3 regions of the Kitasatospora sp. NPDC001603 genome follow, and region 2 is predicted to be linked to each of the others. Evidence: riboswitches for the same ligand, from Rfam matches in the RefSeq annotation. Region 2 holds a riboswitch; each other region holds the start of a gene.
The links. Region 2 has a riboswitch for cyclic di-AMP ahead of ABT263_RS16700 (glycoside hydrolase family 16 protein). Riboswitches for the same ligand answer to the same signal wherever they lie in the genome.

Region 1 (9,921 bases), on a different contig from region 2:
GCTGACACGCACCTCCGGGGTCCTTACCCGTCGAAGGAGTGCGCCCCCATGTCCGTCGCCACCGAGATCTGCGCCCCGCTCCCCGTCCTCGGCCACGACGTCGAGGTCCCGCTGGTCAACGGTGACAAGGTCACCTACGCCGCGCTCGACTACGCCGCCAGCTCCCCGGCGCTGCAGCGGGTCTGGGACGACGTCGCCGCCTACGCCCCCTACTACGGCAGCGTGCACCGGGGCGCCGGCTACCTCTCCCAGCTCTCCACCGACCTCTTCGAGCAGAGCCGCCGGACCGTCGCGGACTTCCTCGACCTGCGCGAGGGCGACCAGGTGGTCTTCACCCGGGCCACCACCGACTCGCTGAACCTGCTGGCGGGCGCCGTCCCGGCCGGCACCCGGGTCTTCGCCTTCGAGACCGAGCACCACGCCTCGCTGCTGCCCTGGCGCCACGCCGGGCTGAGCGTCACCTACCTGCGCGCCCCGCGCTCGCACGCCGAGGCCGTCGCCGCGCTGGACGCCGCGCTGGCCGAGGCCCCCGAGGGCCCCAAGCTGCTCTGCGTCACCGGCGCCTCGAACGTCACCGGCGAGCTCTGGCCGGTCGCCGAGCTCACCGAGGCCGCCCACCGGCACGGCGCCCGGGTGGTGCTGGACGCCGCGCAGCTCGCCCCGCACCACCGGGTCTCGGTGCGCGAGCTGGGCGTGGACTGGATCGCCTTCTCGGGCCACAAGATCTACGCGCCGTTCGGCGCCGGGGTGCTGGCCGGCCGGGCCGACTGGCTGGACGCGGCCGAGCCGTACCTGGCCGGCGGCGGCGCCACCCGCACGGTCGCCCGGGAGGCCGACGGCTCGGTGGCCGTGCAGTGGCACACCGGCCCGGCCCGGCACGAGGCCGGCTCGCCGAACGTGATCGGCGTCTACTCCATCGCCTCGGCCTGCCGGGCCCTGACCGAGGCCGGCTTCGACGCGCTGGAGGCCCGCGAGCAGCAGCTGATCGCCCGGCTGAAGGCCGGGCTGGCGGAGGTCCCGCAGGTGCGGGTGCTGAACCTGTTCGGCGCGGACTCGGCCCGGGTGGGCGTGCTCTCCTTCGTCGTCCAGGGCTGGAACAGCTCGCACTTCTCGGCCGCGCTCTCCGCCGAGTACGGCATCGGGGTGCGCGACGGCCTGTTCTGCGCGCACCCGCTGGTGCGCACCCTGCTCGGCGACGAGGACGTGGCGCCGTCCGAGTGCGGTGCGCCGGAGGCGTCGCTGCCGGGGGAGCGCAGCCTGAACGCGATCCGGGTCAGCTTCGGCGCGGGTACCCCGGACGAGCACATCGACCGGTTCCTGACCGCCGTCCGCGAGCTGGTCACGGACGGCGCGGCCTGGAACTACCGCAACGAGGGCGGCCGCTGCGTCGCGGACACCCGGCGCGAGGGCTGAACGGGGGAGGCTACTCGCCCAGGCCGAGCGCGAAGGCGGTCTCCAGGTCGTGCTGGGAGTAGGTGCGGAAGGCGATCTGGGTCTCGGTGTGGGCCACGCCCGGGACCTTGTTCAGCCGGCCGGGGATCACCTCGGCCAGGTCGTCGTGCCGGCGCACCCGCACCATCGCCACCAGGTCGTAGCCGCCGGTGACCGAGTAGACCTCGCTGACGCCCTCGATGGCCGCGATCGCCTCGGCGATCTCCGGGATGCGGTCGACGCTGGTCTTGATCAGGACGATGGCGGTGATCACTGTTCGGGCTCCTTTGTGAGGTGCCGCCAGGGTATCGGGCGTCAGCGGGGCCGTCGCGAGGGGCGGGTGGCCAGCGTGCAGGCGTACAGGAACCCCGCCGAGAAGCCGATCACGTGGACCAGGTAGGCGACGCCCGGCCCCGCCGAGTGCACCGACCACCACTGGAGCGCGAACCAGAGGCCGAGCACCAGCCAGGCCGGGAACCGCAGGGGCAGGAAGAGCAGCAGCGGGACGAGGGTGGTCACCCGGGCCCGCGGGTGCAGCCTCAGGTAGGCGCCGAGCACGCCGGCGATCGCCCCCGAGGCGCCGATCAGGACCCGGGTGGAGTCCGCCGAGTGCGCCTCGGCCAGCGCGAAGCCGTAGGTGGCCAGCGAGCCGGCCGCCAGGTAGAAGAGGGCGAACCGGGCCCGGCCGAAGCGGGCCTCCACGGTGGGGCCGAAGACCTGGAGGAAGAGCAGGTTGCCCAGCAGGTGCAGCCAGCCGGCGTGGACGAAGAGCCCGCTGAGGACGGACATCGCCGGGTGCTTGCCGGGGGTCGGGGCGGCCGGGCAGCCCGGCACCGGGTCGGGGGCCTCGGCCACCTGTTCGGCGCTCAGCGGCCGTCCGGCCAGCAGTTCGGCCGGGACGGCGCCCCAGCGCTGCTCGTACCGCTGCTCCGCGCAGACCCGGTCCTGCCCGCGGCCGTACAGCGGGTTGAGCCCGGCCGCCGGGCCGAGCAGGAAGACCAGCACGTTCAGCGCGATCAGCGCGTAGCTGACGGCCGGGACGGGCGCGGCCGGGGGGCCGTCCCGCGCGCCGGTGTGGTCGAGGACCGGGATCGCCATGCGACCAAGCATCCCTCCGTCGGGCCCGGGCGACACCGCGCTGTACGGCAGGTGGACCACCCCCGCGATCGCCGTGACCGGTGGCCGGGGTGGTTGCCCCAGGCAATAGGCTTGGGGCGGGCAATCCCGCCTCCCGCCGCCGATGCCGGGGCTCCGGGGGGAGCGCCTGAGCCCACCCAGGGACCACCCGAGAGGACCCCCGATGACCGTCCCCGCCCTGACCGCAGAGACGCGTTGGCGCTGCACCCTGTGCGGCAACCTGACCCGCTTCGACGTCACCCGCACCGCCCGGGTGACCGAGTTCCTGCACTTCGACCTGGCCGGCGAGTCCAAGGTGGAGGAGACCGAGGTGCACAGCGAGACCATCGAGTCGGTGCGCTGCCGCTGGTGCAACGCGGTGGACCAGGTCGAACTGGTGGCCCGTCCGGGCGCCGAGGCCGCCGAGCAGGCTTGATGCCCGCCCCGCGCGGTGGACGGTGCGCGGCACGGCCGTCCGCCGCGCGGGACAATACAGACAGAGCGCACGGAGCGTGACGACCAGGGGTACGGCCGACGGCCGTACCCCGCTGGCGAGGATCGGAGCCGAGGACGTGGTGGACGCAGCGCAGGAGCCCGCCGGGCCGCAGGGGCGGCAGCCCGCTGTGGACGCGCAGGCACCGGACGCGGTCGAGGCCGCCGCGCCCGGCACCGGCGCCCCCGCCGAGGAGGTCGACGGCGAGGAGGCCGGCGGCTCCGGCGGTGAGGAGCCGGCGGCAGCCCGCGCGGCCGAGAAGCTCGACCGGCCGCTGCCCGAGGGGGTGCGCCGGCGTGTGGTGGGCCTCGCCGCCGACGCGCTCGGCGGGCTGCCGGTCGCGGAGCTGCCGCAGACGCTGCGTCCGTACGCCAAGTTCACCCCGGCGCGCCGGGCCAAGTACGCCGCCACCGCGCTCGCCGCGGCGCTGGAGTCCGAGCCGGCGTTCCGGGTGCGGATAGCGGAGCGGCTGCGGCTCGGGCAGCCGGACCTGGTCCGGGCGCTGGAGTCGGGCAGCGTGCCGGGCGCCGCCGATCCGATGGACGTGGCGGCCGCCGCCTACCTGGTCCGGTCGGCGGGCTGGAGCCGCCTGGTCGTCGAGGCCGGCGAGGAGGCCGAGCGGGCCGGCGCCGAGGGCGCGGCGGCCGAGGCGGCCCGGCTGGCCGAGAAGCTGCAGGCGGAGCTGGCCGAGGTGCGCGCCGCCGCCCGGGCGGACCTGGACCGGCAGCGGGCCGAGTCGGAGGACGTCCGCAAGGAGGTGGAGTCGCTGCGCAAGAAGGTGCGTTCGCTGGAGAGCGACACCCGGCGGGCCCAGGCCGAGACGCGCCGGGTCACCGGGGAGCTGGAGGCCCTGAAGGCGCAGACGGGCGTCGAGCGCGGCGCCGCCGAGAGCGAGGCGCGGCGGCTGCGGCACCGGATCTCCGAGCTGGAGAACGCCGCCGAGCAGGGCCGCCGTTCGGCCCGCGAGGGGCGCAGCGTCGAGGACATGCGGCTGCGGCTGCTGCTGGACACCGTGCTGCAGTCGGCGCAGGGGCTCCAGCGGGAGCTGGCCCTGCCGGTCTCCCAGATCCGCCCGGCCGACCTGGTCGAGGCGGTGGTGCCGGGTTCGGCCTCGCCGCACGACGTGGCGCGGCGCGGGCTGGCCGAGGACGACCCGGCGCTGCTGGACCAGCTGCTGGCGATCCCGCAGGTCCACCTGGTGGTGGACGGCTACAACGTGACCAAGACCGGCTACCCCGCGCTCCCGCTGGAGCAGCAGCGGATCCGGCTGCTGGGCGGGCTGGCGATGCTGGCCCAGCGCACGCAGGCGGAGGTGACCTGCGTGTTCGACGGCCAGGACCTCGACGTGCCGGTGATCCTGGCGCCGCCGCGCGGGGTCCGGGTGCGGTTCAGCCGGACCGGGGAGACCGCCGACGAACTGATCCGCCGCCTGGTGCGGGCCGAGCCGCAGGGCCGGCCGGTGGTGGTGGTCTCCACCGACCGGGAGGTCGCGGAGGGCGTGCGGAAGGCGGGCGCGCGCCCTGTAGCCTCGGTGCTGCTGCTGAACCGACTGGCCCGGCCCTGACCTTGGGCGGGGCCGGCCGGCAGGAGATGACGCCTGGTCAGCGCCCGGTTTGCGGGGATGTGTGGATCCCGTGAAGTCATGGCGGGGGGCGGGAGTTCACGCCATCGGGGGAGTGGCGCAAAGCGTGGATCTTCACTAGGGTCTGGCGTCAAACCTATTTTCCGGATTCTCACTCGTTCGGGTGAGTCCGTTGGAAGAAGGAGCCGGTCACTTGGCCACCCACCGCCGTCCCAAGCAGTCGAGCCGTGCGCGGGTCACCGTGCTGACCGCTGCCGCTGCGACCGCGGTCGCCCTCTCGGCCCAGGTCAGCGCCCACGCCGCGCCCAGCCCGTCCCCCAAGAAGGAGGACGTGAAGGCGCAGGTCGACCAGCTGCAGGAGGAGGCCGAGCAGGCCACCGAGAAGTTCAACGGTGCCAAGGAGCGGGCGGACCAGCTGCGCAAGCAGGCGGACCAGCTCCAGGACCAGGTGGCTCGCGGCCAGGACCAGATGACCCAGCTTCAGGGCGGGCTGGCCGAGGTGGCGGCCGAGCAGTACCGGACCGGCGGCATCGACCCGTCCGTCCAGCTGATGCTCGCCTCCGACCCGTCCGGCTACCTGGACAAGGCCGCCAGCGTCCAGCAGGCCAGCTCCAGCCAGACCGAGGCGCTCAAGGGCCTGCAGGACCAGCAGCGCCGGCTGGACCAGCAGAAGGCCGAGGCGGCCGCCGTCCTCGCCTCGCTGGACAGCACGACCAAGGACCTGAACCAGTCCAAGGCCGAGGTCAACAAGAAGCTCAAGGAAGCCCAGGACCTGCTGAACTCGCTCAGCGCCGCCGACCGGGCCGCGCTGAAGGCCGCCCAGCAGCAGGCCGACCGGGCCTCGCGCGGCAGCGAGCGCACCGACCTGAGCAGCCTGCCGCAGGGCAGCGGCTTCGCCGGGCAGGCCGTCGCCAACGCGATGAGCAAGCAGGGTTCGCCGTACGTCTGGAGCGCGGTCGGCCCGAACTCCTTCGACTGCTCCGGTCTGATGGTCTGGTCGTACGCGAAGGCCGGCGTCTCGCTGCCGCGCACCTCGCAGGCGCAGGCCAACTACGGCTCGAAGGTGGCCTCGCTGGCCGACGCCCAGCCGGGCGACCTCATCATCTACCGCCCGGACCGCAGCCACGTCGGGATGTACATCGGCAACGGGATGGTGGTCCACGCGCCGCACACCGGTGACGTGGTGAAGGTGATGAAGGCCGACGCGATGCCGATCAACGCGATCCGCCGGGTCTGACGCACCGACATGCCCACGGGCCGGGATCCGGCCCTGTGATCCGCGCCACCCCCTGAACCGGGGGTGGCGTCGGTGTCTGCGGCCGCATCATGACAAACGATCAGCTCCATGTGGGCGCGTGATCACACCCGGTCATATTCACAAATGAACTTGGATATTCTTCCGGCATTTTTCTGACAAGGATTTGAACGGATCACGGTTCTGTTACTAGGGTCATGCCTCGAACCACCGCACAGTCGATCACCCAGCAGGGGTGGCGGCGGAGGTTTACCGCCGAGTTCGTGAAGCAGCGGGGCAGAGCATCTGCCCGACGGGGAGTCCAGTAGTCGGGGGCGCTGTGGAACGGAGCCGGGGAACCATGTTCCTCCGGGGTGAATCGGCGCCAGGTCGACCGCCGTGCGGTCGGTGAGGCGTCGTGGGGCACGCTTCCGGCCCGAACCCGTCAGCTCACCCGGTAGGCGGACGTAGGAAGAAGGAGTCCGCCTTCGTGGCGTCCCATCGTCGTCCCAAGCCCGCCGGCCGTGCCCGGGTCTCGATTCTGACCGGTGTCGCCGCCGCGGCGGTCGCGCTCTCCGCGCAGTCCGGCGCCCACGCCGACCCGACGCCGACCAAGGATCAGGTCAAGGAGCAGATCGACCAGCTCAACGAGCAGGCCGAGCAGGCCACCGAGAAGCTCAACGGCGCCCAGGCCAAGCAGCAGGAGCTGCAGAAGCAGGTCGGTGAGCTGCAGGACAAGGTGGCCCGTCAGCAGGCCGCGGTGACCGAGGCCCAGGGCGGTCTCGCCGAGATCGCCGGCGAGCAGTACCGCAACGGCGGCATATCGCCGACCGTGCAGCTGATGCTCTCGTCCAGCCCGGACAGCTTCCTCAGCCAGGCCGGTGCCATCAACCAGGCCGGCAGCACGCAGTCCGGTGCGCTGAAGGACCTCCAGGAGCAGCAGCGCAGGCTCGACCAGGACCGCAACGAGGCCCAGGGCAAGCTCGGCGAGCTCGAAGCCACCACCCAGCAGCTGAAGGCCTCCAAGGAGGAGGTCCAGGGCAAGCTGGCCAAGGCCCAGGACCTGTACAACTCGCTGTCCGAGCAGGAGCGCCAGGCGATGCGCGCGGCCGAGGAGAAGGCCGCCGCCGAGGCGAAGGCCAAGGCGGACGCCGCCAAGGCCGAGGCCAAGGCCAAGGCGGACGCCGACCGCGCCTCCCGCGACAACACCCGCGACCAGCTGCCCGCCCCGTCCTCGCCGGCCGCCAAGCCCGCCGCCGCCGCGCCGTCCGCGCCCGCCGCCAACGGCTCGCGCGCCGCCGCCGCGATCGCCGCCGCGGAGAGCAAGCTGGGCGCCCCGTACGTCTACGGCGCGGCCGGTCCGAGCTCCTTCGACTGCTCCGGCCTGACCAGCTGGGCCTACGCCCAGGCGGACGTGTCGCTGCCGCGCACCTCGCAGTCCCAGGCCACCGCCGGTACCAACGTGGGCACCAACATCGCCAACGCCCAGCCCGGCGACCTGATCATCTACCGTGCGGACCGCAGCCACGTCGCGCTCTACGTCGGTGGCGGCCAGGTCATCCATGCGCCGAAGCCCGGCGCGAACGTCCGGTACGAGACCGCCAGCATGCTGCCGATCTCGGCCATCGTGCGCGTCTGATCCGACGTCTGCTCCCGCAGGCCCGGTCTCCCCTCGCGGGAGGCCGGGCCTGCGGCTTTCGTGCCGGACCGTGCTGATGTCCGATTGCGGGTCAAATATTCGGGTTGGGAGGGGTTTGGACTCGCTCGCCCGGACTCGCTAACGTCTGCCACCGGACTCCCGCTCGACAGCCGCCCGCACCGGTGCGGCGGCGGGGCCGGGTCGCAGGATCGGAGTTACCGTCGTATGGCCGTGCACCGCCGTTCCCCCCTGCCGGGCGCGTTCGCCCGTGCGCTGGTGCTGACCGCCGCGGCCACCACCGCGCTGGGGGTGGCCACGGGGGGTGCCGCCCAGGCCGCCCCGGGCACGCCGGACGGGCCGTCGAACCGCAAGGACGTCAAGGCGCAGGTGGAACAGCTGTACGACGAGGCCGAGCAGGCCTCGGAGAAGTACAACGCCGCACTGGACGTCCAGCAGCGCCTCCAGCACGAGACCGGCACGCTCCAGCAGCAGGTCGCCGTCGCCCAGGGCGAGCTCAACGAGCTCCGCGGCGACCTCGCCACCGTGGCCGGCGCCGAGTACCGGGGCGGCGGGATGGCGCAGACCGTCCAGCTGATGCTCTCCACCGACCCGGAGGGCTACCTCTCCAAGGCCCGCAGCCTGGACCAGGCCGCCGAGCGGCAGAACGAGACGCTGCACGAGGTGGTGGCCCGTCAGCGCCGGCTCGACCAGCGCCGGACGGAGGCCTCGATGAAGCTCTCCGAGCTGGAGGAGACCCGCCGGGCCCTGGCCGAGAGCAAGCAGCAGATCCAGCAGCGGCTGGCCAAGGCGCAGCGGCTGCTCAACAGCCTGGGGGCGGGCGAGCGGGCCCGGATGGTGGCCCAGGACGCCCGCGAGGCCGAGCAGCGGGCCACCCGCGGCACCGACCGCCTCGACCTGGGCACGGCCCCGCCCGCCTCCGAACGCGGCGCGGCCGCGCTGGCCGCCGCCGTGCGGATGATCGGTTCGCCCTATGTGTACGGATCCGCCGGGCCCCGCGCGTTCGACTGTTCCGGTCTGATGTACTGGAGCTGGCGGCAGGCCGGAGTGACCCTGCCGCGCACCTCGCAGGCCCAGGCGTACGCCGGCCAGCGGGTCAGCATCTCCGACGCGCGACCGGGAGACCTGGTGATCTTCTACCGGGACAGGCACCACGTCGGCATGTACGCCGGCGGCGGGGTGATCGTGCACGCCCCCTACCCGGGCGCCAAGGTCCGCTACGAGAGCGTCAACGCGATGCCCGTCGCGGAGGTGATCCGGCTCTGAGCCGGCCCGTCCCGACCCCTCCCGCCGATGCCGTGACACGCCGCCGCGCACTGTCGCGGCGCGGGGCCCTGCTGCTCGCGGCGGGCGGACTGGCCCAGCTGTCGCTGCCCCGGGCGGCTCCGGCGGCCTCCGTGGCCGCGGTGGCGGACCAGCGGGCCGAGGTGGCCGCGCTGCTGGCCGAGCGGGCCCGGACGCTGACCGCCCCACCGTCCGCGCCCCCGGTGGAGGCGGCCTACCGCAACCTCGTGCTCGGTCCGGCCGGTCGGCCGGACCGGCTCACCGCCACTGCCGAACTGACCGTCCGGGTGACCGGCTACGACGCCTACCCGGTGGTCCACCAGCGCCGGCTGGAGCTGTGGCGGACCGGCGGGGGCTGGCGGGTCGAACGCGAGGACGGCCCGGACGGGCCGGCGCCGCTCTGGGACTTCGGGACCGTCCGGGCGGCGGCCGGCGCGCACTGCCTGGTGCTCGGCCTGGCCGACGGTCCGGACCCGGCGCAGCTCACGGCCGTGGCCGACCGGGCCGTCCCGGCCGTCACCGCGCTCTGGGGCACCGCCTGGCCGGGCCGGCTGCTCCTGGAGCTGCCCGCCACCGAGGAGCAGTTCGGCCGGCTGCTGGACGCCGACCCGGCGGGCTGGACCGGCATGGTGGCGGTCACCACCGCGGCGCCCGGCGCCCCCCGGCACACCCCGGCCGACCGGGTGCTGGTCAACCCCGGGGCCTACCGGGGGCTCAGCGACTTCGGCCGCCAGGTGGTGATCACCCACGAGGCCGTGCACGTGGCGACCCGGGCCGACACCCGGGCCTGGACGCCGCTCTGGCTCTCCGAGGGCGTCGCCGACTGGACCGGCTACCGGGACTCCGGCCGCTCGCCCCGGCAGATCGCCCCCGAGCTGGCCCGGGACGTCGCCGCCGGCCGGGTGCCCTCGGCGCTCCCCGCCGACCGGGACTTCACCGCCGGGGCCGACGGCATCGCCCAGGCCTACGAGCAGGCCTGGCTGGCCTGCGACCTGATCGCCCGCCGCTTCGGGCCGGACCGGCTGGTCGGCTACTACCGGGCGGTCGGCGCGGCGGGCGCGGGCGCGGGCCGGGAGGAGCAGTCGGACCGCGTCCTGCGGGACGAGCTGGGCCTGGGACTGGCC
Region 2 (9,921 bases):
TGCCGTTCTCCAGCGTGTTGGCGCCCGGCTTGGCGGTGAAGGTGGCGACGCCGCCGGCCACCGAGACGTTGTTCTTGTTCAACCAGTCGAGCTTGTTGTCGTCCGGGTTGTGGTTGCCGTAGTGGTAGGCGCTGCTCTTGTCGCCCGTCCAGCGCGAACCGTAGGCGATCGGGCCGTTGAACTCGTCCGACCAGGTCAGCGACTTCCCGGCGACCGGGGCGCCGGTGGCCGGGGCGCCGGTGGCCGGGGTCGACGGGGTGGCGGTCGCGGTGGGCGTCGGCGTCGGGGTGGGCTTGGGGGTGGCGGTCGGGCTCGGGGTGGGCGCGACGGTCGCGTCGGAGACCGCGAGCTGGCGCGAGGGCAGGTTGTGCCAGGCACCGCCGAGGTCCTGCCAGAAGCCGAACTGGGTGTACGTCCCGGCGGGCAGGGTTCGGGCACCGGTGGTGATCGACAGGCCGCTGGGGCAGATCTGCGCGTTGGAGACGTTGCCGGGGAAGTCGAGGTTGTGCCCGGCCGCGTCGCGGACGCCGACCCCGACGGTCCTGGCCGTGAAGCAGGACGAGGAGTGGACGGTCAGCGCGGCCGTGGTGGCCTTGCCCGCGACCATGGTGGCCGGGGCGAGCCGGTCCTGGGTGACGGTCGGCGCGGTGGCCGCCTGGGCGCCGGTGAGCGCCGGGACGCCGAGCAGGCCGGCGCCGCTGATGGCGAGCGCTCCGGTGGCGGCGAAGGCGGCCTTGCGGCCTCGGTGGGAGGGGCGGGCGTGGCGCGGCGTCGCGCGCCGGGCAGGCTGCTGCATGGCGGTGTCCTCTGTAGACGCCTGCGAGGTGAGCTGTCGGGTTCGGGCTGAGGTTGCCCGGCCGCCTGTGGGAGCGGCTTCACCCCTAGCCTCGGTCCGCACGCGCGGGCGCGTGGGCCGGGCACTGACCTGGGTCCCCCGCTCCCGTCCGCTGCGGTGCTCGACTGCCGACCGGCGGGTGGACAGGACTCGGCGTCCCGACGGCGGGGTCCGCGAAGACGGACTCGTGCAGGCTAGGCAGGCCGCTCGAATGTCGACAAGCCGACAGGGGGTGTTGTCGCGCAGCTCACAGTGGGAGCCGTCCGGAGTGGATCAAGTCACCGGGGAAGTTGATCAGTTGGAGGCGGGGCGGGGCGTGGGGCGGCGGCCGGGGCGGCCGAGGGGGTCGGCGGCGGGCCGGCGAGCGGGTGGCGGAGGTCCGGCCGGGGTGGGCGCGGCGCCGGGGCGGGCGCGGCGCCGGCCCGGTGTCCGCTCCGTGGCCGGGTGCCCGCATGTCCGCCGCGAAGGTCGGCCGGTCGGATAGGTTGGGAGTCCAGCCGTACCGCACAGACGAGAGACGAGGACCCGCTCCGCCATGACCGCGCCCCTGCCCGCCTTCGCCGGCCGTACCTACCTCTTCCAGGTCGACAACGGCGCGGCCTTCCGCAACGCCTACTCGCCCGACGGCAAGCGGCTGCGCTGGGAGGGCCTCGGCGAGTCGGCGGGTCAGTGGGAGGACGTCGCGCTGCACATCGCCGAGATCGGGCCGGAGCTGTACTTCGTCAGCTGGACCGAGCAGAGCGGCATCACCGTCAGCCACGTGATGGACCTCGGCAGGCTGACGGTGCGCGCGTTCTGGACGTACGAGGGCGAGGGCGGCCGGGTCGGCGAGCTGCACACCGGGACCCTGGAGCCGGTGGCCTGAGACCGGTCCGGGGCCGCCGCGCGCGCTGGTATCCGGGCGTGCTGGCCGGGCGGGCGGGCCCGGCGGCGGTCAGACCGTGTGGCTCGGCACCTTGAGGTGCTGGGAGAGCCACTCCAGCGAGGACGGCAGCAGCCTGCTCCAGGTCTCGAAGTTGTGGCCGCCGGTCTTCATCATGCTGTAGGAGACCTTCATGGGCGCGTGCGCGGCCGCCACGAAGGCCTCGGTGTCCCGGCGGTAGTCGCCGTCGCCCTCCCTGGTCCCGGCCAGCAGGACGGACACCTCGGGCTGCGGCAGGTTCTTCAGCCGCCACATCAGGTCCGCCTCGTTGCGACGCTGCTGGCTGCCCCGGAAGAGGTCGCCGGTGGTCGGGTCGTCGGCGGCCTGGTAGTAGCCGGAGAGCGAGACGGCGGTCGGGAAGACCTCCGGGTGCCGCATGGCGAGCTTGAGGGCGCAGTAGCCGCCGGTCGAGTTGCCCATGAAGCCCCAGGCCTGCGGGTCCGAGGAGACCCGGTAGGTCGCCTGGATCGCGGCCGGGACGTCCTTGGTGAAGTACGTCTCCGACTGCGCGCCACCCGGGATGTCCTCGCACTCGGTGTCCTGCGGGAGTGCGGGCGAGGGGCGCATCAGCACCATCACGGTCGGCTGCATCCGACCCTCCTGGAGCAGCTTGAGCGCCGCGCCCGGGTAGTTCAGCCGGGTCACCAGGTTCTTCGCGATCCCGGGGAAGCCGGTGCTCACGATCACCGCCGGGAACTGCTTCTGCGCGTACTCCGGCTGGAAGTACTGCGGCGGCAGGTAGACGTACCCGTCGGTGGAGAGCCGGGTGCCGGCGCCGTCGATCCGGACCTCGCGGATCTCGCCGGACTGCTTGGGGTCGCGACCGAGCGCCCCGCCGCCCTGGACCGACGCGTGCCCGATGGTCTCCACCTGGAGGCGCCCGGAGGCGTCCGCCTTGTTCTGGATGACGACCGGGCCGTTGTCGCCGGTGCCGAGCAGATCGTCCCAACTACTGTAGAAGGCGAAGTAGTTGTTGGCCACCAGGCCCAGCGCGGCGAGCACGGTGAGCTGGGTGGCGAGCAGCGCGCCGATCCGGCCGAGCACCGCCTGCCAGGTCGTCTTCGACAGTCTCGGCCACAGCCAGACCGTGCCGGCCATCATCACGACGGCGATCAATACGGTCAGCGCCAGCACCTTGTGGCTCGTCAGACCCATGTCCTACTTGCTCCCACGCCTCGAACTCCCCCGCCCCCGTTGTCAGGACAACTGTCAGGACAACCGGAACGGCCGCCCCGGTTCCCCCGTCCACCACGGAAGCCACCACCGAGGCGCGATCAACAACCCTAGCGGCCCGCCGGGCCCCCGTGGACCCGCCGACCAGCGGGTATAGCGGCCGGGGCGGTGCCGGAACCGCGGGAGAGCGGGCTGGCACGAGCGGAGTGGCGGGCGATGTGGCCGGCGCCGCGGCCGGCGCTGTGGCGGGTGGGCCGGGCTGAGGTCGCCTCAGCTGACGCTGCTCCAGAGGCGCAGACCGGCGGTCAGTTCGCGCATGCACCGGGCGCCCAGCTCCTGGGGCGAACCGGGCCCGGCGGCGGGGGCGTCGGAGAAGGCCCACTCCTCCAGGGCCACCCGGATGGCGGTGGTCGCGGCGGCGGCCGCGAGCCGGATCTCCAGCTCGTCGGTGCCCCGGGGGCAGCGGGCGGTGAGCACCGCGCGCAGCCGCTCCTCCGAGTCGGCGTGCACCCGCTGCCAGACCGAGTCGAGCCGGGGATCGCGCAGCAGGTCGCGGGTCCAGTGCATGGCCTCCACGGCCGGAGTGTCGGATGGCGTCAGCGACTCGACCGCCGAACGCTCCAGCGCCTCGCGGACCGGCAGATCGGCCGAGCTCTCCGCGAAGAGCAGCACCCAGCGCCGGCCGCCGGCCGCCAGCAGCGGGGCGACGGCGTCCTCCTTCACGGAGAAGTAGCGGTAGAAGGTGCGCACCGAGATGCCGGAGGCGAGCGCGATCTCCTCGGCGGTGGTCGCCTCGGCCCCGCGCTCGGCGAAGAGCGCGGCGGCGGTACGGGCGATCTCCAGCCGGGTGGTGTCACGGCGGCGCTGGTTCAGGGTAGGGCGTCCGATCACGGCACTCAGCGTACGCGGACCGACGCACCTGGTGGCGCGACGTGCCGGGATGGCGTGTTGTGCCAGGAAGGCGTGTCGCGCCGGAGTGGCGTGACACGCCCGGGTGGCGGGACGTGCCGGGATGGCGTGTTGTGCCAGGAAGGCGTGTCGCGCCGGAGTGGCGTGACACGCCCGGGTGGCGGGACATGCCGGGGTGACGTGTTGTGCCAGGACGGCGTGACACGCACGGATGGCGCGGCGTGCCGTGATGGCGTGTCGCGTCAAAGTGGCGTGACACGCCCAGGTGGCGCGGCGTGCCGTGGTGGCGCGGGCGCACCTCGGCGGCGTTCCGCACCGGGCGGTCAGCGGTATGACCGTCGAGCCGAACCGGTATGGCACATCGTGCCACTTTGGCCCGCCACGACTCATTGGCACGATGTGCCACTTCGGCGTACCGTGTCAATCGAGGTCGCGAGACCACGAACGAACGGAGAACCACCATGGAGCGCTTCAGCGGACGGAACGTCCTGATCACCGGCGGCGGCTCGGGCATCGGCCGGGCCACCGTGCACCGGATCCTCGCCGAGGGCGGGCGGGTCGTCGCGGTCGACGTCAACGAGGACGGCCTGAAGGCCACCCTGGACCGGGCGACCGGTGACGGGACCGCCGACCGGTTGACGACCTCGGTCGTGGACATCTCGGACGAGGCCGCCGTCCGCGCGGGCGTGGCCGAGGCGGTGGCCGGGCTCGGCGGGCTCGACGTCCTGGTCAACGCGGCCGGGATCCTGCGTTCCTCGCACACCCACGAGACCAGCCTGGAGTTCTGGAACACGCTGATCGCGGTCAACCTGACCGGCACCTTCCTGATGACCCGCGAGGCGCTGCCGGCCCTGCTCGCCGGTGGGCGGGGCGTGGTGGTGAACTTCAGCTCCACCTCCGCGACCTTCGCGCACCCCTACATGGCCGCGTACGCCGCGACCAAGGGCGGCATCCAGTCGTTCACCCACGCGATCGCCTCGGAGTACGCCAAGCAGGGACTGCGCGCGGTCTGCGTCGCCCCGGGCAGCATCGACAGCGGCATGACCAACAACCCGGGCCTGCCGGCCGACGCCGACTTCAGCCTGCTCGCCAAGCTCTCCCCCGCGCTCGGCCAGGGCTTCGCCGGGCCGGAGACGGTGGCCGGCGTGATCGCCATGCTGGCCTCGGACGACGGCGCCTTCGTCACCGGCACCGAGATCCGGATCGACGGCGGCACCCACATGTGACCCCCGATCGGACGGCGGGCCGACCCGGTGGGGCCCTGGGGCTGTCCCGGGGCGCCGAGGTGGCCTTTACTGGAGGTGAGGGCACCCGAGCCGGCGGACGGACGCCGCACCGTGTCGCCGCCGCCGGTGGTTCAGCAGCCCGCCCGGCAGGAGGCCGTGCCATGAGCTCACCGTCGCGGGAACAAGCCTTACCCCGTCTCGTCGTCGACACCCCCGGCCGGCTCCGGGGCGAGGTCTTCGAACTGACCGACCGGCCGCTGCTCGTCGGCCGGGACGCCACCTGCCAGATCCGGGTGGGCGAGCCCGGCGTCAGCCGGCGCCACGCCGTGGTGCAGCGGTCGGCCGGTCACACCACCGTCGAGGACCTGGCCTCCACCAACGGCACCCGGCTCAACGGCCACCCGGTGCACGGACAGGAGGAGCTGCACGCCGGGGACGTCCTGGACTTCGGCCCCTTCGAGGTGCACTACGAGGACCCGTGGGAGGCCGACACCGCCATCCTTCCCGGCCCCGGCACGGGGGACCCGGCGCAGAGCCCGGCGGAGCGGCCCGCCGATGTCACCCGGACCGCCGCGCTGCCGCTCCGGCCGGAGCCGTCGGAGCGCCAGGGCCGCCAGGAGTACCAGGAACGCCAGGAGTACCGGCAACCGCAGGAGCAGCCGCGCGGGCTGCGCGGTCCGCTCGTGTCGCCGTCGGCGCAGCAGCAGCAGCAGTACCCCCCACAGCAGTACCCCCCGCCGCCGCAGTACCCGTCGGCGCGGCCGCCCCCGCCAGGCCGCCGCCCGCCACCGCCCGGGCCGCCCGACCGCCCGGCGGCGCCGCCGTACGGGGCGGAGCGCAGGTTCGAGGTGGGGCAGCAGCAGGCGGGCAACCTCAGCAACGTCGCGGGTGACCAGTACAACTACGTCACGCAGGCCCGGCGGGAGAGCTTCTTCCGCGAGATCGCGGCCACCCGGACCAGGGCGCGGCACCTGGTGGTGGCGGGCTTCCTGCTCTTCGTGGTCGGCGGCGCGGTCTACGGCTGGGCGATCATCCGCTTCATCGCCGAGACCAACGACGCGGCCAACACCGACAGCCCCGACCTGACCGTGCCCAATGTCCTCGGCCCGGAGATCGGCGGTATGCCAGTGGGCGCCATCGGCTTCGGGGCGGCCGCGATCGGCAGTGTTCTGGTCCTCGTCGGAATCGTCCTGCACATCGTGGCCACCTCCCGTCGGCGGCGCTTCGAGTCGGCGGAAGCGCAGCGGCTCCAGGCGCCACCGCCCCGCTGAGACTCCCAAGCCTCGAAGGACCGACTCCCCGGAGGGACGCCATGGTCTTCAACATCGGCAACCAGCAGGGCGGCGTGATCAACAACGTCGCCGGTGACCAGACGGTCCGGGGCGGCCAGACGGGCCACTTCACGGCGGCCGGGCAGGACGTCCGCGCGCTGGTCGGCGAACTCCGCTCCGCCGCCGAGCGGGCGCAGCTGCCACCGGCGGTCGCCCCCGAGGTCCGGACCGAGCTCGACGCGCTGGACACGGAGGTCGCGCGACCGGAGCCGGACCGCGAGGCGGTCGCGGGCCGGCTCACCAGGATCACCCGCCTGCTCGGCTCGGCCGGTGCACTCGTCGCGGCCGGCACCGGCCTGCTCGGGCCCCTCTCGGCCCTGGCGGGCTGGCTCGGCGCACTAGGCCAGCCGATCCTCCGGGCACTCGGCGGCTGACCCGGCCCCCGGCCGGGCGGTCGCACGCCAACGCGGCACCCCCCGGTCCTCAGCGGTCGGCCCGGGGAGGGCGCAGCCCGTACCGGTCCGCCGAGCCGCTCCCCGCCCGCCCGGCAGCGGGCCCCGGCCCCGGATACGCGCCAGCGCGGCACTTCCTGGCCCGCAGCACACGGCCGCCGGGACGACCAGCGCACTCCCCCGCAGCCCTGACCGGTCTACGCGGACCGCACGCCGCCCAGACGAACGGCGCGATGCTCCAGACGGCTGCGCCGAACCCGCCGGCCCCCACCCGCCCGGCAGCACCAGCCCTCGACGAACGCCCACGCGACGGCCGACGCCCTCGCCGCGACCGGCATCGGTCTGCCCGACCCACCGGGCAGCCCAACCGAGCCCGCCCAACCGAACCCCGGCCGAGCGAGCCGCCGTCGGGCAGACGGCCCAGCGGGTCGGTGAGCAGCCCGCAGGACAGCCGGTGCACCTGCCATCGGCTCGGACCGCGCACCACCACGGCCCGGCAGGGCGGCCCGGGCCGAGGTGGCAGCCACTCCGGCCCGGCGGCGCAGAGCGCTCAGTGGGCCGCCCAGCGGACGGTCAGGGCCTGGGCGGGGTTGGTGACGAGGAGGCGTCGGGCCAGGTCCGGGCCGAACTCGCGGTCCAGGCGCGGAGCGACGGCCGTGAGCAGGTGGGTGGGTCCGGGGCTGTGCCGGGCGGTGCGGGTGGTGGTGTCACCGCCGAGGAGCAGCCGGTCGGCGTGGCCGGCCTCGACCAGTGCGGCGACGGTGTCGAACAGGTGGTGGTCGGTGGCGTGATGGGCCCGGGAGGGACCGTCCAGGGCCAGGTAGGCGCCGGAACCGGCGAGGTGCCGGTGCAGCCGCAGGTCGGGCAGCCGGTTGAGGTGGCCGAGGATGACCCGGTGGGCCGGCACGCCGTGCTGCCCGCAGAGCAGGTCGAGGACGTCCGAGGCGGCGGTCCCGAGTTCGTGGTGGACGGCGATCGGCGCGCCGGTGGCGTGGTGCGCCTCGGCCGCCGCCGCCATCACCCGGCGGGTGTGCGGGCCGAGGCCGTGGTAGTCGCCCGCCACCTTGATCAGTCCGGCCCGGACGCCCGCGGGCGCGGCGCGCAGACCGGTGGTCAGCTCGGCGGTGAACAGCTCGGCGAGCCCTTCGTAGCGCTCGGCCAGCCACTGCGGGTCGTAGTGGACGTCCTGGTGCAGGCCGGTGGCCGCGACCAGGTGGACGCCGGTCGCGCGGGCGAGACCGGGGAGCGCGAAGGCGCCGCGGCCCATGCCGTGCGGGGTCCACTGGACCATCGCCCGGCCGCCGGCCGCCGCGAAGTCGCGCAGCACCCGCTCGGCGGCCGCCGGGTCGTCGAGTTCCTCGCCGGGCAGCCGGGGGCTGCGCAGGAACAGGTGATCGTGGGCGTCACAGACGCCGAACTCGGCCGGGTCGAGGTCACCCAGAACGGTGCGGACGGCGCCGCCCCCGGCGCCGGCGGCAACCTCGGCGGCACTGTCGACAGAAGCACTCACGCGGCCCGGCCCCCGGTCTCCGCCTCGGCGAAGGCGGTCTTCGCCACCCGCAGGGCGGCCAGGGCCTTGGGCACGCCGACGTAGGGCGCGAGGTGGACCAGCACCTCGGTGATCTCCTCTCTGCTCAGCCCGACCCGCAGGCTGTTGCGGACGTGGTCGGCGAGCTGCGGCTCCACCCCGCCGAGGGCGGTGAGCGCGGCCAGGTTGGCCACCTGGCGGTCGCGCAGGCCCAGCCCGGGCCGCTGGTAGGTGCCGCCGAAGAGGCTGGTGACGATCCAGTCGGCGAAGCCGGGCGCCAGCGCGTCCAGGCCGGTCAGGGTGGCGGCCTGGGTCTGCGGCCCGGCCAGTTCGTCCAGGAGCGCGTAGCCGGCGGCGCGGTCGAGCGGGGCGGGGACGAGGTCGGCGGGGTTCACGGGGGGGCCTTTCACCAGTGGCGGCCGGCGGGCAGCCGGTCGAGTTCGGGGGTCGACAGGTGCAGCACCCGGTAGCGGGTGCCCGGGGCGTCCTCCGGGACCGGGCCGCTCCAGAGCGCGATGCGCAGCAGTTCCCAGCGGTCGGGGTCGACGGCGACGGCCGCCGTGTGCAGCGCCGGGTGGTCGGGCAGGGACGCGAGGGCGGCCTCGACGGCCTCGGCCGGGTCGGCGCCGTCCGGGAGTGGTTCGAGGTGGCGGCTGGCGAAGCCGGCGGACCCGTCCGCGTCGCCGCGCAGCAGACCGACGCGCGGCGGTCCGTCCCGGCGCGGACCTTCGTGGCGCGGACCTCCGTGGCGCAGACCTGCGCCGAGCCAGTGCCGGACGGCCGGACGGCCGAAGTCGGCACTCAGGCCCCGGAAGCCCGGGCCCCAGAGGAAGCTGTTCATGCCCTCGGCGGTCCGCCAGAGGTAGAACGGGGCGTACTGGTGGACGGGCGAGTCGTCGCGGCCGCGCTCGCGCACCAGGTACGCCTTGAGGCCGAGACCGGGGTAGGCGTCGAGCAGGTGGCCCTTCTCGGCGACCCGCCGGTGGATGATCCCCATGTCGTAGTCGGCGGGGAGGGTGATCTCGTACTGCATGGCGTGCACGTCGGGCTCCTGGTGGGGGCTTCGGACAGGGCGGGGCGGCTCACCTCGGCCGGTGGGCGGTCTCGGCCGGTGCGGTACGCGGCGAGCAGCCCGAGGGCGCCCCGGACGGCCCGGTCGAACGGCTCGGCCGTACCGGCGGCGCGGGCGAGCACGTAGCCGCCCTGGACGACGGCGACCACGGCCGCGGCGGTGTCGGCCGGGTCGGCGCAGGGAGCGAGCTCACCGGCGTCCTGTCCCTCGACGATCACCTCGGCGAGCCGGTCGCACGCCCCGGTCGAAGGTCGCCTCGACCGGGGCGCGCGGCCGCGGGTCGGCGATGACGTCCTGGGTTGGCGTGGCCATGCGGCGACTGTACCTACTGGTACGTCCAATGTACATACCAGTAGGTACAGAGCCGCGCGCCGGCTGCCGGAGCCCCGGGTAGCGGAGCCTCACCGGGTGACGGTGGTGCGCGTGGGGTCGCCGGTCAGGGCAGCTCGCGGCGGATCACCGGGGCGACCTCGGCGGCGAACAGCTCCAGCTGCTCGTGCTGGACGTCCTCGGTGAGGGCGTCCACGCCGATG
Region 3 (9,921 bases), on a different contig from region 2:
GGCTCAGGCCGGCGCGGCGAGGTAGCGGGCGGGCTCGGGCCGGCTCGGCGAGGAAGGGGCGGGCTCAGGCCGGCGCGGCGAGGTAGCGGGCGGGCTCGGGCCGGCTCGGCGAGGAAGGGGCGGGCTCGGGCCGGCTCGGCGAGGAAGGGGCGGGCTCAGGCCAGCTCGGCGAGGAAGGGCAGCAGGGCGTCGGCGGTGGCCTGCGGCCGGTCGGCCATCGGGTAGTGCCCGGAGCCCTCGATCATCACCTTGCGGCCGTTCAGCGCGGTGGCCTGCCGGTCGGCGACCAGCTCGGGGTCGGGGAAGTCGGGGTCCTTGGTGCCCATCAGGACCAGCGCCGGGCAGCTCACGGCGGCGGTCCAGCCGTTCGGCGCGGAGTCCCCGCGCACGTAGCCCCGGGTGGCCTGCTTGCGGCCCGGCGTGCGCATCGCGGCGACCAGTCCGTCCACGTAGGCGTCGAAGTCGGCCGGCTTGGGACCGGGGTACGCCATCTTGCGGTGGTAGAGGCCCCAGAACGCGGGCGAGTGCACCAGCAGGACGCCCATCACGCCGAACATCGCGCGCTGCAGCGCGTTCGGCGGCGGGTTCTCGACGAAGGCGTCCACCAGGACGATCCCGGCCACCCGCTCCGGCGCGTCCCCGGCCACCTTGACCACCGTCGCACCGGCGTAGGAGTTGCCGACCAGCGTGGCGCGGTCGATGCCGAGGTGGTCCAGCAGGGCGAGGACGTCGGTGGCGATCGCGGCCGGCGTGTAGTCGTCCCAGGCGATCGAGGACTCGCCGAACCCGCGCAGGTCTAGGGTGATCACCCGGTGGCCCGCGGCCACCAGCAGCGGGCGCAGGTGCCGGTACGCGGCACGGCTGTCGAGCATCCCGGGGAGCAGGACGAGGGGGGCGCCGTCGCCCTGCTCGGTGTCGTCGAAGGCCAGCCGGCCGCCGGGGAGGTCGAGGTACTGGGTGCTGGGGGTGAAGGTGCCGGGCATGGGGGCCTCCTCGGTCCGCGGGGACGGGCTGTCGGCGTTGCGCCGATAGCCATAAAGCTAAGGCTAATAGCCTTAGCCGTCAAGCCCTCGACCCGGCCGGACCCCGGGGTGGCCCCGGTGCCGCGGCTCAGACCCCCTCCACCTTGAACGGGTCGTGCTCGGCGAGCAGCTTCTCCAGCCGCGCCTGGTCCACCCGGGTGACGATCTCGTTGGTCTCCTGCCGGTCCCGGATCACCTTGGCCAGGGTGAAGGCGGAGGTGACGGTGTAGAGCAGGCCGACCGCGAGGAAGGCGCGGGTCCAGCCGCCGACCGGCAGATAGGCGATGCCGACGGCGAGGGCGCTGCCGGAGAGGGCGAAGGAGAGGACGGCCTGGAGGTGGTACGCGGCCGTGGTGCGTGACTGCATCGGTGCGTTCATGGCGCCAGGATGGCCGCGCCGGGAGCGCCGCACATGAGTAGGAGTACTCAAGTGGGGGGCCGTTCGTTGACGTCCCCTCACGTTCGGTAGTGTCAGGTGCCGTCGATCCGCCCAAATCGCCCATCAGGTCACGTACCGTCCGGGTAGTATCCGGCTGTCCCGAACGGACGGCTTGGAATCAGAGGCTCCTAGGATTAACGTTTGATAACGCAGCGCGGTTCGTAACGCCGTACCCAGACGGCACCGTGCGCCGTCGCCTAATCCCGCCGGCCGGCCTCCGGGCAGGCCAGGGAGCCGGGGAACCATGTTCCTTGGGGTGAATCGGCCGGGCCCAGGCCCAGCCGTAGGAGACCTTCCTGCTCCGAACCCGTCAGCTAACCCGGTAGGCGCGAAGGAAGGAAAGGAGCGCGCCTCCGTGGCGTCGTCGCACTCTCCGGCACACCTGCCCGGCTCCCCCGCCGGCACCCAGCTGCTCGACCACCCCTGGCCGCCCGCCCACCCGGGCGAGTTCGGCGGGTCCGGCGTCGAGACCGGGCCGCAGGCCCCCGACAGCAACCGGCACCGGATGCCCCGTCAGACCCGCGGCACCGCCCCGCTGCTCGGCGTCACCGCCGTGGCCGCCACCCTCGGTGCGACCGGCTTCGCCTCCGCCACCCCGGCCGCCGCCCCCGCCGTCGAGGTCCCGGACGAGACCCCGGTCGCGCTCGCCGCGGACCCGGGCCTCGCGCTCGCCGCCCGGATCCAGCAGCAGGCGGACAGCCAGCGCACCGCCGCCGAGGAGGGCGCCCGCCTGCAGGCCGCCAAGGAGGCCGAGGTCAAGCGCGCGGCCCAGCAGCAGGAGGCCAAGCGGGCCGCGGAGGAGGCCGAGAAGGCCAAGCTCGCCGCCATCGAGCTGCCGGTGCGCGACTACCACCTCTCGGCCCACTACGGCCAGAGCGCCTCCTACTGGGCCCACCTGCACACCGGCCTGGACTTCGCCGCCGACACCGGCACCCCGGTCTACGCGGTCGGCCAGGGCACCATCACCTCGGCCGGCTGGGCCGGGTCGTACGGCTACCGGATCGTCGAGACGCTGCCCGACGGCACCGAGATCTGGTACTGCCACCTCTCCTCGATCATCAAGGGCTCCGGCAAGGTCGTCCCCGGCCAGCAGCTCGGCAAGGTGGGGGCCACCGGCAACGTCACCGGCCCGCACCTGCACCTGGAGGTCCGCCCCGGCGGCGGTGCCCCGGTCGACCCGGAGAGCTGGTTCGAGCAGCGCGGCGTGACGCCCTGACCGGCGTCGCCTTCTGACAGCCCGCCGCGGTGCCCCGGTCGTCGTCACGACGGCCGGGGCACCGTCGCGTCTCAGGCCCCGGCGGCCGCGCCGGCCCCGCCCGGCCGGTCGGCGGACCCGTGCCCGTGCCCGTCCCCGGGCGCGTAGCCGTACTCGTCCCCGGGCTCGTCGTCCCCGTACTCCCCGGCGTCCTCCGCCTCGCCGGGTGCCCCGGGCAGCTGCGCCAGGTACGCGTCGATCTCCTCCTGGCCCGGCTCCGGGGCCAGCTCCGGGAACTCCTCCACCAGCAGCCGCGGCAGCCCCGGCACCGTCCACTCGCCGAAGAGGTCCAGCGCGGCCTCGACGGCGGCCTCCTCGAACGCCCCGAAGTCCCCGGCCAGCTCGTCGGGCATCGGCCGGCCCTGCGCGGTGAGCTCCTCCAGGTTGCGGTAGCTGCGCCGCATCAGCCCCTGCTCCAGCAGCCGCCGGGCACCGTCGGTGGCCATCCCGACGCTGAGCGGCCGGGCGCCGTCCCAGCCCCCGTCGTCCACCGGGTCCAGCGCGCCCGTCGCCTCCAGCCGCTCGTAGGCGGCCGCCCGGTCCTCCGGCGCCAGCTCCCGGAACGCCTCCAGCCAGGCCCGGACCGCCGCCCCGTCGGCCGGGTCCACCCCGTCCGCCCGCAGCAGCAGCGTGTACAGCCGGGGCCAGGTCACCAGGTCGGCGCGGCGCAGCAGCCCGGCGGCCACCTCGCCCTGCCACTCGGCCTCCGCGTGCAGCCGCTCCTGCCGCTTGGCGTTCAGCCGCTTCGCCGCCCGCTGGTGGTCGATCAGCAGCCGCACCGCGGCGCCGTACGCCAGCGGGTCCTGCTCCGGCTCGGGCTGGACGTACAGGTAGAGCCGCTCGTACAGCAGTTGTTCCACGGCGTCCGAGGTCAGCTCCGGCCAGCCGTCACGCATCCTGCCCTCACCCAGCTCCAGCAGCGCCAGCACCGCCCGCACCGGCGCCTCGGCCACCGGCGGGTGGCCGTGCGCCTGCGCCCAGGCGAGCAGTTCGGCGGCTTTGGTGCGCGGGGCGAGCCGCAGGTCTTCTTCTTCCATGTCACGTAAGGTAACCGGAAAGCCCGGGTAGGGTCGGCAGGCATGGTCCCCGTCCGACTCACCGGCCCCCGCCTGGCCATCCGCGAGTTCCACCACAGCGCCGCCGACGTCGACGCCCTGTACGCGGTGTTCGGCGACCGGGAGGCCACCCGCTACCTCCCGTTCGAGCCGCGTGACCGCGAGGACTGCGCCGACCAGATCGAGCAGTACCTGGAGGAGGCGCAGCAGGACGAGCGGACGGTCTACCGGCTGGCCGTCATCCGCCGCGCCGACGCGGACGCCCCGTCCCGCGCCGTCCCGATCGGGAACGCCGCCCTCACGCTCGGCGGCCACCGCAGCGCCGACCTCGGCTACGCGCTGCGCCCGGACACCTGGGGCAACGGCTACGCGGGCGAGATCACCGGGCTGCTCTGCGACTTCGCCTTCGGCCCGCTCGGGCTGCACCGGCTGGTCGCCCGGGTGGACGTGGAGAACACGGCCTCGGTCCGGGTGCTCATCCGGGCCGGCTTCCGCCTGGAGGGCCGGATCCGGCACGACGTGCACCTGCGCGGCGGCTGGCGCGACTCCTTCCAGTACTCGCTGCTCGCCCACGAGTGGCCCCGGGTGGGGGGTTAACCCCCGGCCCGCTTCGCGGGGGAGCCGGATGTCCGCCCGGCCCGGCCTTTGACAGGGTTGTGACGTCAGCCCGGCACGCCACCGAGAAGGACCCGACGGCCATGAGCAGCAGCCTCAGCACGCAGCGCAGCGAGTACGACCGCGACGACGCGGTACGGCGCACCGAGGAGCCGCCGTACGCCTGGCGGGCGCCGTTCTCGTCCTACTACTACCGGGAGCTCGGCTTCACCCTCACCGCGGTGCCGGTGGCCCTCGCCGGGTTCGCCTTCGCCGTCACGCTGTTCACCTTCGGTGTCGGCACTCTCGTCACCGTGCTCGGCATGCCGGTGCTGGCCGCTCTGACCGCCGGGGCCCGGGGTTTCGGCCGGCTGGAGCGGGCCCGGGTCCGCGGCATGCTGGCGCTGGACGTGCCCGGCCCGAAGCCGGTCCGGGCGCGCCGGCCGGGCAGCTGGGGCGCGATCACCGCGCGGCTGGTGGACGCGGCGGGCTGGAAGGCCGTGCTCTACCAGGTGGTGATGCTCCCGTGGGCGCTCTTCAGCTTCGTGATGTCGCTGACGTTCCTGCTGGTCGGCTGGACGCTGGCGCTCTACCCGCTCTACCACTGGGTCTACCCGAAGTACGTCGGCTGGCGGGGCTTCCGGGTGTTCGACTACTACGACGGCAACGGCGTCGAGCACGTCTACTACGTCGAGGGGCCGCTGCAGATCGCCGGGCTCTCGCTGCTGGGCTTCGTGTTCGTCTTCCTGACCCCGCAGCTGGTGCGCGGCCTGACCAACGTCAACCGGCTCGCCGCGCGGGCTCTGCTCGGCCGCTGACCGGTCCACCCGCCGCCCCACCGCCCGGCCCCACCAGCCCCACCGGCCCCGCCCCGCCCCGGACGCTCCGGGGTGCGGGCGGGGCCGGCCCGTGGTCCGATGACCGCATGGCCGCCCCGACCGACCTCGCCGCCGACGTCCCGGTCACCTCCCGCCCGCTGGACGAGTACTGCGCGCTGTTCGACCTGACCCGGGCCGGGCTCGCGGCCCTCCCAGGGCCGGTCCTCGACTGCCCGGGCGGCGCCGCCGGGCTCGCCGCCGAGGCACGCGAGCTGGGCTGCCGGGTGATCGCCACCGATCCCGCGTACGCCTGGCCGGCCCCCGAGCTCGCGGCCCGCGCGCTGGCCGCCCGCGCCGCCATGGCGGCCGCTATGGCCGCCCGCCCCGAGCTGTACCCGGCGTCCCACCACCACCCGGCCGACCGCTACCTGCGCAGCTGGGACCGGGCCCGCCGGCTGTTCGCCGCGGACGCCGCCGCCCACCCGCAGCGGTACGTGGCCGCCGCGCTGCCCCGGCTGCCGTTCGCGGACGACACCTTCGCGCTCACCCTCAGCGGGTTCCTGCTGTTCGTCTACCCCGAACTCTTCGGCCCCGAGCAGCAGTTGGCCGCGCTGACCGAGCTGGTCCGGGTGACCGCCCCCGGCGGCGAGGTCCGGGTCCACCCGCTGAACGACGCCGCGGGCCGGCGCTGCCGGCACCTCGACGGGCTGCGCCGCGCGCTGGGCGAGCGCCGGATCGCCAGCGAGGTCCGCCCGCTCCCGGCCGGTGCGGGGCGCCTCGGCCGGGTCCTCGTCCTGCGGGCCGCCGACCGCCGGCGCCGGGGCGGCTAGCCCGGCTGCCGCTCCGGCCGGTCGGTCTCGGGCGGGCGGGCCGGCTGCCCGGCCGGCTGCCCGGCCGGACCGGTCTGCTGCGGGAGGGTGACCTGCGGGGGGAGCGGAGCCGGTGACTCCAGCCGGGAGAGGATCTTCTCCGCCAGCCAGCTCCGGTCGGAGCCGTACGGGATGCCGTCCGGCGCCACCAGCCGGCCGGCCACCGCGTCCCGCAGCCGCTGCGCCTGTGCGGCCGGCAGCCAGGAGAGCAGGCCCCGGGCGGCCAGCAGCGCGTGGTACTGCTCGAAGCCGGAGCGCGGGTGCTCGATCGCCTCCAGCACGCTGGTCAGGTCGGCCAGCGCGGGATCGCCCTGCATCAGGGCGAGCGCCTGGATCCGCCGGTCGTCGGCGCCGTCCGCGAACAGCTCCCGGACCCGGTCCGCGGTGAGCGCCGAGCGCCGGGCCGTCGACCGGACCTCGGCCATCACGCTCTCCGGCCCGGTCGTCGCGTTCGACGGCAGCAGGCGGGCCGGGTCGTCCGCCCGGCCGGTGCTGCCGCCCAGCAGGCCCAGGTGCTGCATCGCGCGGACCCGCAGGTCGTCCGCGCCCACCTTGTCGCCCCGGAGGTCGCGGTCCTGGCCGGCCAGGAAGAGGTCGAGCGCCTGGTCGGCGCCGGAGAGCACCCGGGGCAGGGCGAGCCGCGTCACCAGCCAGCCGGTCAGGAAGCCGAGAACGAGGAAGTAGAGGACCAGCGCGGCCGCGAAGGGGGCCGCGCCCTCGCCGCCGCCCAGGGCGGGGGCCAGCGCCGCGCCGAGCTGGTGCAGCCGCTCGCCGAGCGAGCCGAGCTGGGTCAGGCCGACGCCGAGCAGCACCTTGGTCAGCCAGTCGGAGACCTGCTCCAGATTGGTGTTCGGGGCGTAGGAGCCGTGCGGCTCACCGGCCGGGCCGCCGCGCGCCCGGGGCACGCCGAACAGGAAGCCGAGCGCGCCGCCGAGCACCGCCGAGGCCCCGGTCACCACCAGCCCGCCGCCCAGCGCCTGCCAGCTGTGCGCCCGGTCGAGGGAGAACAGCACCAGGCCGAGCGCCCCCACCCCCACCAGCGCTCCGGCCGCTCCCCGTTGTGCCGTTCGCAGGGCCGTCGTGCCCCCGGTCCGCCGCGTCCTCGCCATCGCCTACCCCCTGTGGCCGCCCCGCTCCGCTCCGGAACCCGCGCCGACTCTAGCGTCGGAGCGGTGGGAGGCAAACGCCCCGGGCCGCCGTCCGGGCCGATCGGTGCCGGAACAGCAGACAGCCCGTGGGCTGCTCCTCGCTGCAGCGAGGCACCGGGGATGTTCCGGTGAGCCCACGGGCCGGGTGACTGCTTGGAATTCGCCTGCCGGAGGCACGGGGCCTCGTCCTGCGCAGGCAGGGGCGGCTCTAGCGAGCAGCCACCTCACGCATCCTGATGGAACTCAATTCAGGATCACCTCCCTTCAGTGTGCAGCCAGCTTAGGCAGCTCCTCGGAATGGGGGCAACGGATTTATTCGCGGCCGCCGCACCGGTTCCCGGGCGGCTCCGGGACGGCTTCCGAACCGGGCCGGGAGTGGCGGGGAGCCGGGGTGACGGGGCCCCGGGAGCGGGTCCGGGCCCCGGACGTGCGAGAGGCCCGGAGGAAGAATCCTCCGGGCCTCTGTGCTACTGAGTAGCGGGGACAGGATTTGAACCTGCGACCTCTGGGTTATGAGCCCAGCGAGCTACCGAGCTGCTCCACCCCGCGTCGGTGAACGCAACCCTACGGGGAAGTCGCCCGGATGGGAAATCAGTTCGTCGCCGGACCGCGGCGGGCGCCCGGGTCCGGGTCCCGGGCGTGCGAGAGGCCCGGAGGACGAATCCTCCGGGCCTCTGTGCTACTGAGTAGCGGGGACAGGATTTGAACCTGCGACCTCTGGGTTATGAGCCCAGCGAGCTACCGAGCTGCTCCACCCCGCGTCGGTGAACGCAACCCTACGGGGAAGTCGCCCGGATGGGAAATCAGTTCGTCACCGGACCGCGGCGGGCGCCCGGGCACGGCGGGCGGCGTGCCGCGCCGTCCTGCTCCTGGCCCAGGCGGCGAAGCAGACCAGGGCGGCGAAGCACGGCACCATCAGCACCGCGTACACCAGCAGGAAGCCGTGCGTGCCGAGGTCGGCGGCGGCGTTCCAGGTGCCGTGCAGGACCATCGACAGCAGCAGTCCGGCCGGGGCGGCGATCCTGGCCAGCCGGCGCCGGCCGGTGGTGAGGGTGATGGCCAGGCCGAGCCCGGTCAGCGCGGTGAACAGCGGATGGGCGAAGGGCGAGAGCAGCCCGCGCAGGACGAAGGTCTGCACCGTGCTGTCGAAGTCCCGCAGGCTGGGCGACTCCCCGAGGCCGATGCTGTCCAGCCGCTGCTGCTGGTCGTCGGTGAAGGCCCGCCCCAGGTAGAGCGCGTTCTCGGTGAAGGCGAAGCCGCAGGCGGTGATCCCGCCGAGGACGACCCCGGCCGCCAGGGTGCGCGGGCGGGCCCGGGCGCGCGGGCGGTCGGGCGTCGGCGGGTAGGGCCGCAGGTAGGGCAGCGGGCGCAGGTAGGGGCGCGGCCGCGGCCGGCCCCGGGCGTGCGGCAGGGCGGGTCCGCGGCCGTGGCCGAGGGGCAGGCCGGGGCCGGGCGGCCGGCGCAGCACGCTCGCGCAGGGGCGGTCGGTGCGGTGGCCGTGGCACCGGATCCGGGTGCCCAGCGGCAGCAGCAGGAGGAGCAGGGCGGCGCCCTTGGCGCTCTCCTCGATCACCGGGGTGACCAGGTCGGCGCCCAGCACCTCGCCCAGACTGCCCTGGTGGGCCGTGAGGTAGGTGCTGGTCCAGCCGTTGGCGAGGATCGCGACGGTGGTCGCCGCGAAGGCGCCCCAGCCCAGGCAGAACACGATGTGGCGCAGCGGCACCCGGGCGGTCTGGTTGAGCCAGGCGAGGCCGCCGAGCACGAAGGGCAGCGGGACGAGCGCCAGGCCGAGCCCGACCAGCAGCCCGGTGGTCCCGGTCTGGCGGCGGACCAGCTGGAGGATCAGCACGCCGCAGCCGGCCAGCGCCAGGACGGCGGTGGCGGTGACCGAGGAGAGCACGACCGAGCGGGCGGGGCGCGGCCCCGGTCCGGCGGCGGCCGGCGGGGCGGCGGTGGGCCAGGGCGTGAGCCGGTGGCCCCGGCGCGTCCTGGGCCCCGGGATGGCGCGGGTGCCGGCGGTGCGCGTGGGCATCTCTCGGTCGCCGACGGCCCGGGCGGTGGCCCGGTAGCCGCCGGACGGGCTGCTCACCCGGCACAGGGTAGGCCACGGCACCGGCCCGCCGGGAGGACTCGGGACGAATCCACCCCTGCGGGCCGGGCGGTCGGGGCCGGGCGGCCGGGGCCGGCGATGAGGCCGGGCAGCCGGGCCGAGTGGTCAGCCCGGCGGCGGTTCAGCGGCGGCGGAAGAGCAGGTCGTGCACCACGTGGCCCTTGGCGATGCCGGCCCGTTCGAACTTGGTGACCGGCCGCCAGTCGGGCCGGGGAGCGTAGCCGGGCACGCTGCCGGCCGGGTGGTCGGCGGGCTCCAGCCAGCCGGTGCCGTCACCCTCGGGGTGCAGGTTCTCCAGCTCGGGCGAGGCGGAGAGCACCTCCAGCATCTGCTCGGCGTACGGCTCCCAGTCGGTGGCGCAGTGCACCAGCGCGCCGGGGGCCAGCCGGGGCAGCACCAGCTCCAGGAAGGAGGCCTGGACCAGCCGGCGCTTGTGGTGCTTCGGCTTCGGCCACGGGTCGGCGAAGTAGACCCGCAGGCCGGCCAGCGAGGCGTCGGGCAGCATGTCGCGCAACAGGATGACGGCGTCGCCGGCGGCCGGGCGGACGTTGCGCGAGCCGTCCCGCTCCAGCAGGCCGAGCAGGTTGCCGTGGCCGGGGGTGTGGACGTCG

Region 1: another riboswitch for cyclic di-AMP. It lies ahead of ABT263_RS03475 (C40 family peptidase); the one in region 2 lies ahead of ABT263_RS16700 (glycoside hydrolase family 16 protein).
Region 3: another riboswitch for cyclic di-AMP. It lies ahead of ABT263_RS16805 (M23 family metallopeptidase); the one in region 2 lies ahead of ABT263_RS16700 (glycoside hydrolase family 16 protein).

The regions. Positions count from the first base shown of each region.
Region 1 is NZ_JBEPAA010000003.1:122,015-131,935, forward strand. Features, by position in the region: gene ABT263_RS03445 (aminotransferase class V-fold PLP-dependent enzyme) at 49-1,413, shown strand; gene ABT263_RS03450 (Lrp/AsnC ligand binding domain-containing protein) at 1,424-1,705, opposite strand; gene ABT263_RS03455 (rhomboid family intramembrane serine protease) at 1,747-2,529, opposite strand; gene ABT263_RS03460 (hypothetical protein) at 2,732-2,983, shown strand; gene ABT263_RS03465 (NYN domain-containing protein) at 3,060-4,604, shown strand; gene ABT263_RS03470 (C40 family peptidase) at 4,816-5,859, shown strand; cyclic di-AMP (ydaO/yuaA leader) riboswitch at 6,183-6,336, shown strand; gene ABT263_RS03475 (C40 family peptidase) at 6,347-7,495, shown strand; gene ABT263_RS03480 (C40 family peptidase) at 7,721-8,779, shown strand; gene ABT263_RS03485 (hypothetical protein) at 8,812-9,921, shown strand, end outside.
Region 2 is NZ_JBEPAA010000022.1:101,129-111,049, reverse strand. Features, by position in the region: gene ABT263_RS16700 (glycoside hydrolase family 16 protein) at 1-796, opposite strand, end outside; cyclic di-AMP (ydaO/yuaA leader) riboswitch at 801-925, opposite strand; gene ABT263_RS16695 (MoaF-related domain-containing protein) at 1,371-1,700, shown strand; gene ABT263_RS16690 (alpha/beta hydrolase) at 1,770-2,912, opposite strand; gene ABT263_RS16685 (TetR family transcriptional regulator) at 3,201-3,821, opposite strand; gene ABT263_RS16680 (SDR family NAD(P)-dependent oxidoreductase) at 4,301-5,065, shown strand; gene ABT263_RS16675 (FHA domain-containing protein) at 5,227-6,336, shown strand; gene ABT263_RS16670 (hypothetical protein) at 6,378-6,770, shown strand; gene ABT263_RS16665 (phosphotriesterase family protein) at 7,339-8,298, opposite strand; gene ABT263_RS16660 (carboxymuconolactone decarboxylase family protein) at 8,295-8,711, opposite strand; gene ABT263_RS16655 (DUF4865 family protein) at 8,723-9,358, opposite strand; partial or broken gene ABT263_RS38905 (TetR/AcrR family transcriptional regulator) at 9,520-9,606, opposite strand; gene ABT263_RS16650 (LLM class flavin-dependent oxidoreductase) at 9,825-9,921, opposite strand, start outside.
Region 3 is NZ_JBEPAA010000023.1:17,367-27,287, reverse strand. Features, by position in the region: gene ABT263_RS16815 (alpha/beta fold hydrolase) at 156-983, opposite strand; gene ABT263_RS16810 (YiaA/YiaB family inner membrane protein) at 1,111-1,401, opposite strand; cyclic di-AMP (ydaO/yuaA leader) riboswitch at 1,646-1,804, shown strand; gene ABT263_RS16805 (M23 family metallopeptidase) at 1,817-2,677, shown strand; gene ABT263_RS16800 (hypothetical protein) at 2,749-3,753, opposite strand; gene ABT263_RS16795 (GNAT family N-acetyltransferase) at 3,796-4,368, shown strand; gene ABT263_RS16790 (sensor domain-containing protein) at 4,470-5,183, shown strand; gene ABT263_RS16785 (class I SAM-dependent methyltransferase) at 5,291-6,013, shown strand; gene ABT263_RS16780 (hypothetical protein) at 6,010-7,089, opposite strand; tRNA gene ABT263_RS16775 (tRNA-Met) at 7,676-7,749, opposite strand; tRNA gene ABT263_RS16770 (tRNA-Met) at 7,888-7,961, opposite strand; gene ABT263_RS16765 (PrsW family intramembrane metalloprotease) at 8,012-9,289, opposite strand; gene trmB (tRNA (guanosine(46)-N7)-methyltransferase TrmB) at 9,432-9,921, opposite strand, start outside.